DNA from 2 places in the Lactiplantibacillus koreensis genome. Region 2 is predicted to be linked to the other one. Evidence: predicted binding sites of a transcription regulator. Region 2 holds the regulator's gene; the other holds the start of a gene.
The links. Region 2 encodes NrdR, which represses ribonucleotide reductase genes. Its sites were predicted from a motif close to ACACNATATATNGTGT; they were not measured.
Positions count from the first base shown of each region.

Region 1: a site for NrdR is predicted at 1,492-1,507, ahead of C5Z25_RS10190 (deoxynucleoside kinase). Genes of this name have one in related genera too.

Region 1 covers NZ_CP027190.1:2,119,012-2,123,035, reverse strand. The annotation lists gene serS (serine--tRNA ligase) at 1-521, opposite strand, end outside; gene C5Z25_RS10190 (deoxynucleoside kinase) at 808-1,443, opposite strand; gene C5Z25_RS10185 (M15 family metallopeptidase) at 1,544-2,293, opposite strand; gene C5Z25_RS10180 (amino acid permease) at 2,460-3,908, opposite strand.
Region 2 covers NZ_CP027190.1:2,414,253-2,418,276, reverse strand. The annotation lists gene dnaI (primosomal protein DnaI) at 1-696, opposite strand, end outside; gene C5Z25_RS11710 (replication initiation and membrane attachment family protein) at 700-2,091, opposite strand; gene nrdR (transcriptional regulator NrdR) at 2,114-2,629, opposite strand; gene coaE (dephospho-CoA kinase) at 2,669-3,274, opposite strand; gene mutM (DNA-formamidopyrimidine glycosylase) at 3,284-4,024, opposite strand, start outside.

The sequences.
Region 1 (4,024 bases), 300 kb from region 2:
TCAAGTTTGGCACCATCGCCAACATAATATAAGAAGCGACTCCCGGAAACTTTGGCGCCCCGTTCAAAATCTAAGATCCCCAGCGCTTCACCTAATTCCCAATGAGCTTTGGGTTCAAAATCAAATTGACGGGGCGTCCCAATTCGCCGTAATTCGACTGCATCGTCTTCATCTAAACTAATTGGGACATCTGGATGGGGCATATTAGGTAAGTGTGCCGCTAAATCTTGCACCTTAGCCGCAGCTTGCCGTCGGTCTTCATCTAACGCCTTAATTTCAGCGCTCACTTTTTGCATTTCAGCGATTGGCGCACTGGCATCCGCTTTTTGCCGCTTCAACTGTGAGATTTCACCGGAAACTTGATTTCGCGTGGACTTCAATTGTTCACTCTTCAAAATCAAAGCTCGTCGATCAGCGTCAGCCTGAATCAAATCATCAATCTGACTAGCTGCGACCCCGCGGTGCCCAAGCTGTTCCTTAACAAAATCTGGTTGTTGTCGAATCATTTTTACATCTAACATGTTAAAATCCTCCTTGAAAATAATGATAAAAAAACAGTCTTCGCATCCCTAAATTGGGACGAAAAGACTGTTATTCGCGGTACCACCCAAGTTCAGGATGATGCACTCATCCTGCCCTCAATCGGATAACGGCTTAGCCGTGCAGTATTACCTGCCCACTTTGTCGCGTCGGAGTTTCGACTACCGGTTCACACCAACCACCGGTTCTCTGACTGTCTACTTTAAACGCGCCGTGTTTAATATACTGCTATCACTATAAGACATTCCCCACTAAAAGGCAACTGGCTTAGCTTAAGGCCTTCACCCGGTCGTCAATCATTGTTAACACCGTCTGGCGAGCAACAGGATCAGCCACAAAGTCCAATTCGTCCCCGTCAATTTGCATTTTGGGGCTCCGATCGTAATCGGCATACCACTTAGCATAACGAGCATTTAGCGTTTCGTAGTAGTGGTATAAGTCTGGATCTTGATCAATCTGTTCGTAAGAGCGGCCCCGCATTTGGATTCGTTTCAACATCGTTTCAAACGAAATATTGATATGAATCAATAAATCAGGACTTTTTTGATGCTCAGCTTCCGGCAATTCCTGCATCATGTTATCTAATAAAGAATCGTAAATATCAACTTCCGTACTCGTCGCCCGGCCTAAGTCACCGTTTAAATGGAATAACAACGAATCTTCAAAAATTGATCGATCTAAGACATCTAAATCGTTTGTAAAAGCCGACTTGATACTGCCTAATCGTTTATTTAAAAAATAGATTTGGAGTAAAAATGCGTACTTCTTAGGATTCTTATAAAATAATGGCAAAATAGTATTGTCATCGACGGATTCGTAAAACGCAGTTGAATCAAAATGATCCGCAACTAGGTGCGTTAAACTCGTCTTCCCGGCACCAATTGTTCCTGACATTACAAGCATGGGGTTCTCTCCTTTATTCACGTCCGTTTTTAATTAGCTTTCAAAGCAACACTACATATTGTACGCACACCCATGTCAAAATGCAATATCTAGTCAAAAATTACTTGGTCGCACTTTCACGCGCCTGCAATAAAGTCACATATTGTTCCAAGGTTAAGTGATGCTTAACTATAAAGGCCGCACTCGCTTTACCAACATAACGGAAATGCCAGGACTCATAGTCAATGCCCGTCGATTTTTCGCCCGTCTTAGGGAAACGAAGAATCAACCCATAATCGACCGCGTGGTTAATCAACCATTTTTGTCCCGCTGCTTTATCTGATGATGATAACAGTTGGCTACCGTTGGCATTAAACCATTTGGTATTTATAATATCCGCAGCTAATCCGGTCTGATGTTCACTTCCACGTGGTACCGCAACGTATTCTTGGGTCAACTTCAACGCTTGCTTAGCGGTCTTGCCTTGTGACTCATACGTCTTGATCGAGTCATTCCAAACCTGCTTTTGATAAGCCACAGAACGATACCCAGACACAATTGTTGCTGGGTAACCTGCTTTTTTGGCACCATTTAAAAAGGCTGTCATTGGTTTAACGACCGACTGCCGGACGGGAATGCCATTAATTGACCCTTTGGTAAAGGTCAATTCATCATACTTATGCCACTTATTGACCAAAAACAAGTCACTATCAGTCGACTTAACGCCCTTAGGTAACGCCTGAATCAACTTTTGCCGCTTGGTTAAGGTCTTCGTGGTACTTTGACTGGTTGCCGAACTTTTTTGCTTCGTGCCGGTGGCCGAACAGCCACTTAGGATTCCCACTATTGAAACGACTACTAAACTTTTCAAAACACTTTCTCTCAACATATTCACTCGCTGCCTTTCTAATTTAGATTAGCACACTTAACCGGGCACGACCGCATAACATGACTTTTTTGCGATAATTTTAAGTTTTTCTGGTGACACTCGTCCAATTACAAAAAAGGATTGCGACCTCGGTCCCAATCCTAATTCGCTACTTATCTAAATGATGTTTTGATAAATCAACTTGATCCAAAGGAACCATTTTTGTATGATGCCGGATCTTATAATACACAAATAACACGATAAACAACGGAATACTCATGTAAGTAATCCCAATGGCTTGCCAATCCCAAGTGGCAAAGGAATGTAAGTCTTGACCCACAATAACCACTAAACAGAGGAAAAAGGCGAACAATGGCCCGAACGGAAAGAGCTTAGCATGATACCGCAACTCGCTCAGTTGATGGCCCTGCTTAATAAAGGCCCGCCGAAACCGCAAATGTGAGATGGCAATTCCGAGCCAAGCAATGAACCCGGTTAACCCACTGGCCGAAACGAGGAAGATATAAATCCGCCCCCCCGACAAACTAGATAGGAAGGTTAGGAGTCCAACAAACGCTGTCCCGAGTAATGCCATCATCGGAATACCATGGCGATTGGTCCGCCCAAAAGTTTTGGGTGCATAGCCTTGTAACGACAATGAATATAGCATCCGTGTTGACGCATACATCCCAGAATTTGCAGCCGACAGAACCGAAGTTAAAATCACGGCGTTCATCAAACTTGCCGCCGCCGCTAAGCCTGCTCGCTTAAAGACTAAGGTAAAGGGACTAATCGCAATATCACTGGCCGATGAACCCAATAGATCCTTCGACGTATACGGAATAATCGCTGCAATCACGAAAATTGCTAAAATGTAAAACAGTAAGATACGCCAAAAAACTTGTTTAATCGCCGCTGGGATACTTTTTTCTGGAGTTGCGGATTCCCCCGCCGTAATCCCGATTAATTCCGTCCCTTGGAACGAAAAACCAGCAACAACAAACACACTCAGAATCGTCGGAATCCCACCGACAAATGGCGCTTTCTTGACAGTAAAGTTACTCAACCCAGTTGCATGACCGCCCATAATGCCAAGAATCGTTAATACACCAACAACCAAGAACACCAATACGGTAATCACTTTAATCAAGGATAACCAATATTCAGTCTCGCCAAACGAACGAACCGATAACGCATTGATGATGAAAATCAAGACTAATGCGATGAGACTGAAAATCCAACCGGGTACGTTAGGTAACCAAAATCGCATAACGATGGCTGCGGTACTAATATCCACCGCTAACGTAATAGCCCAATTAAACCAATAGTTCCAACCCATGGCAAAACCTAGTGCTGGATCGACAAATTTGGTGGCATAAGTGGAAAATGACCCCGATACGGGTAAATAAGTCGCCATTTCGCCCAAACTGGTCATTAGGAAGTAAACCATAATGCCAATCCCAACGTATGCGAGTAACGCGCCGCCAGGCCCAGCAGTTGAAATTGCGGACCCCGAGGCTACAAACAACCCCGTTCCAATACTGCCTCCTAACGCAATCATTGATAAATGACGCGTCTTTAAATCACGATGGACCTCGTGATGTTGTTCTTCTGCCATGCGGCAACCTCCAAAAATCTGATTTATATCTAAAAGTGTTCACACCGATTCAGTTTTTTCAAGACCAAAAATAAAAAAGTCCTTTCGCAAAGTGCGCAAAAAGACTTTAAATCAGA
Region 2 (4,024 bases):
TGAAGCATCCGCGCCAATATCATCAATCATTAAGATTGGGGCCCGCTTAATCGCATCAACTTTGTCGCCTGACGTATTATTACTAATTGACCGTTTCATTTCCACTGCAAAGCTTGGAAAATGAATGAGTGTCGTTTGAAAGCCACGAGTCGCTAGATTATTAGCCATTGCCCCAAGTAAGAATGTCTTGCCAACCCCAAAGGACCCGTACAAATATAACCCACGATGGAACCGTTTAGGCGCTTGCGTATACGCATCAATAAAGTCTAACGCCGACATCAAGGCTGTTGCCCGGTCGCCATCTTGATCATAGGCCTTTAAATCAGCTGACTGAATATTTTTAGGCATACTAATCGAACGGACCCGGTGTTTTAATTCACGTTCCGCCTGGGCTTCTTGAAATTGTGGTGTTGGTTGATAAGCAATATCAATCAAATGATTACTCATCACTAATTCTGGTTGATAACCTGGTGCTTGGGTTGGTTCGTGCCGCGCTACTTTTTGCTTTTCTTGACAAAACTCATAGAGCTTCGTAGCACTTCGCTCCATGGCGTCACTAGATAAGTCGTCCTGATGAGCTGCTAAAAACTGACGAACATCGGGATCCTGATAAACCGTCGTCATGAGTTCCTGGTATTGTTGATTTAGGTGGCGCTTATTCATCAAGGTTTTTAAGCCCTCAGAAATATTCTCCATGTGTTAGTCCTCCTCATCTGAATTAGGATCTAATTTCGCGACCCGTTCTGCCAATTGTTTGCGCTGTGCAGTTGTTAACTGATTACCGCTGCTCGTTGCAGACTTGGTTCCCGTTGTTTTTTGCGCCCATTTCGGCACAATTTCTTTCCGAGTTGGCCGACTATGCCGTTGATTATTCCGTCGCGTCGTTGACTTTGGCTGTTGCCGTTGTTGCAAGTAAGCCAAGGCCGCTTCTGGAGTCATCACGTCATGTTGTTGCCAATCATTAGCAACAGTCTCTAATAAGTTCCGGTTTAAAGCCGCTAATTCACGATTTTGTAATAAATAATAGATCACCATATTAATGACCGCATTTGGTAACACGCCTCGATTAACCAAATCATGGACCAGCCGTGTTTCACCATTAGTTACAAAGCCATGCTTGGCGTTCTTCAAATCGGCTAAAAAATCATACGGTGATTGTTGTTTCGCTAGTGCCACCAGTTGTTGTTCAGCCGTTGATAGCTGGGTTTTAGCAGTTGCCGGGGTGCTTGCTGCAGCTGCCACAGCCACATGCTGTTCAGTGGGGGCCGTCGGGCGTTCGTAGCGGCGGGCAATTAAAAGCTTCAACTGACTTTCATCAAATCGGCCCGTTGTTAGACTCGCGACTTCGCTAATCAACTTAGCCATTTCAACTTCACTAATCCCGTAAACACGACTTTCCGTCATAATCAGTTGACGCGAACTGGCGACCTGTTTTAGATCAACATAGTTTTGTTTCAAAATTTGGCCTAAAACTTGCCAATCGAATGCTTCATCAGTTAAATCAGGCGTCACTTTTGTGGTTGCTGGTTCTGGTAACTGCTGGCGCACCGCTTTAATCTCATTAGGCACATGCGTCACTTTTTGACTGTCAATATGAAAGACATCTAATAAATTCGCAGTGACCTCCGTAGCTTGCGTCAAATCCACCGCTGCCGGAGTAAATGCGGTCGCTAATTGTTGATACCGCAATTCACCGACGGCATCTAACAATAAAACACTGAGAAGATCATCTTCAAAGAATTGCGTCACCGGCATAGGAGCCTTCAACTCATAAATATAGACTTCCCCAAGTTCATCTTTTTGATAGTAACTATGGAGTAATCCTGTGGCTTCCAACTTACGCCGAGCTGCTAAAACCGTGGGCAAATCAACGTTTAGCATGCCCAATAATTCAGCGTGACTGCGGCGATTACTTAAGTCACTGGTTGAGCGCTGTAGCGGCCGTAAAGCCGCATACAGACTATAAGCCAGCGGACCAATCAGTGGTAAATAGAGCTCAGCCAAAACGGCCTGCTCCGTGGCACTTAACGCTAATGTCGGTGGGACAACTAAGCCCGCTTTCGGCGTTAAGTTTGGATCATCTTTAGGCATGTTGTTCACCAATCTTCATAACTTAATCTTTTTTGGGCTTCGGCGCATCCCCATTTTTAGGTGTTCGCTTCGCCAATTTTACTTTATCGCGTTCCATCATATCTTGTAGTTCGTTTAAGAAGACGTGCATGTCTTTAAATTGTCGATAGACGCTGGCAAAACGAATATACGAAATTTCATCAATATCTGCCAGCTTTTCCATGACGTATTCCCCAATCACTTGGCTAGAGATTTCATTCTCGCCGAGTGATCGAACTTGGTTTTCAACATCATCAACCACGCTAGTCATCGTCTCCATGCTAACGGGACGTTTTTCGGCCGATCGAATAATACCGCGCAATACTTTCTCGCGATTAAATTCTTCCCGCGCCCCATTCTTTTTAATAACTAGTAATGGGGTCGCTTCAACGCGTTCAAACGTCGTAAAACGAAACCCACAGTTTTCACATTCACGCCGTCGCCGAATCACCCGACCATCATCGGTAGGCCGGCTATCAACTACGCGGGAGCCATTATGATGACAATGTGGACATTGCATAGACTTCTCACCTCATCTTTGCTAATCATTGTTTAAGTTTCAGTTAGTTTTTATAGTTTCCAGCCATTTTAACACGCTAGTTCTTGTTTTATCAATGTTTTCCCCATTATCAATCACAATATCCGCCTGTTTAACTTTTGCAGCCAAGGGTAATTGACTCGCCATACGTGCTTTCGCTGCCGCCACCGTCAAGTGATTACGCGCCATTAACCGTTGTAAAATCACTGCATCAGCCGCAGTAACGACCATCACTTGATCACATAACTGTTCCCAGCCGTTTTCAAACAATAACGGAATATCTAAAATAATGGCTGGCGGTGCAGGGGTCACTTGGCCCAGTGACACAATTTTTTCTAAAATAGCATATTGAATCGGTAATTGCGTGATTGCCGTCAACGCAGCCATGGCTTGGGTATCACTAAAGACCAGCTGGCCTAGCCAAGACCGATTGAGCTGACCATCCGGTTGTAGCGCCTGCGGGCCGAAGTGCGCCACGATTTTTTCGGTCGTCGGCATCCCTGGGCCTTCAACTTGCCAGGCTAACTTATCAGCATCAACAATCGGCAGGCCGGCAGTTGCGAGCATTGCCGATACCGTCGACTTACCGCTTGCAATGCCACCTGTTAAACCAATTAATTGCGTCATTTTAGCCTCCTACAACAGTTGTTCGTGGGGACAAAAATGGGTCCCTCGTTGCGCCACTTTAATTTTTTCAATTAACGTCCCACAGCGTTCGCAAGGTTCCCCTTCCCGGCCATACACGTGTAGCTGATTTTGAAACTGTCCCGCTTCACCAAATGCCGTCGAAAAAGAATGCACGGTCGTACCGTGCCCCTTAATCGCCATCGCCATTTCAGCAATAATACTTCGCCGTAATGCAGCGATTTCCATTTCGGTCAAACTATTAGCCGGCCGCATCGGATGGATTTTACTCATCCATAACGTTTCATCCGCATAAATATTGCCAATTCCAGCAATCTTGCTTTGATCCAACAAAAATGGCTTAATCATTTTCTTGGATTTCGCCAAAACAGCTGTTAAATAAGCCATAGTTAACTCACTGTCAATTGGTTCGGGACCCATGGTCTTTAACCCACCGACCGTCGTTTCTTCACCGGTTGGTACTAGTGTCATCCGTCCGAACTTGCGGGTGTCGTTATACAACAAATCTCGCTGATCAGTCAGGTGAAAAATAACGTGCGTATGCTTAGTTTGACCTTCATCCTTAGGCATCACGTTATACTTACCTTCCATCCGTAAGTGCGAGACCATCGTCAAGCCATGATTAAAACGGAATAATAAATATTTCCCCCGCCGATCGACTTTTTCAATGGTCGCATTCACTAAGCGGGCTTTAAAACTATCAACATCATTATTGACAATTCGTGGCCAACG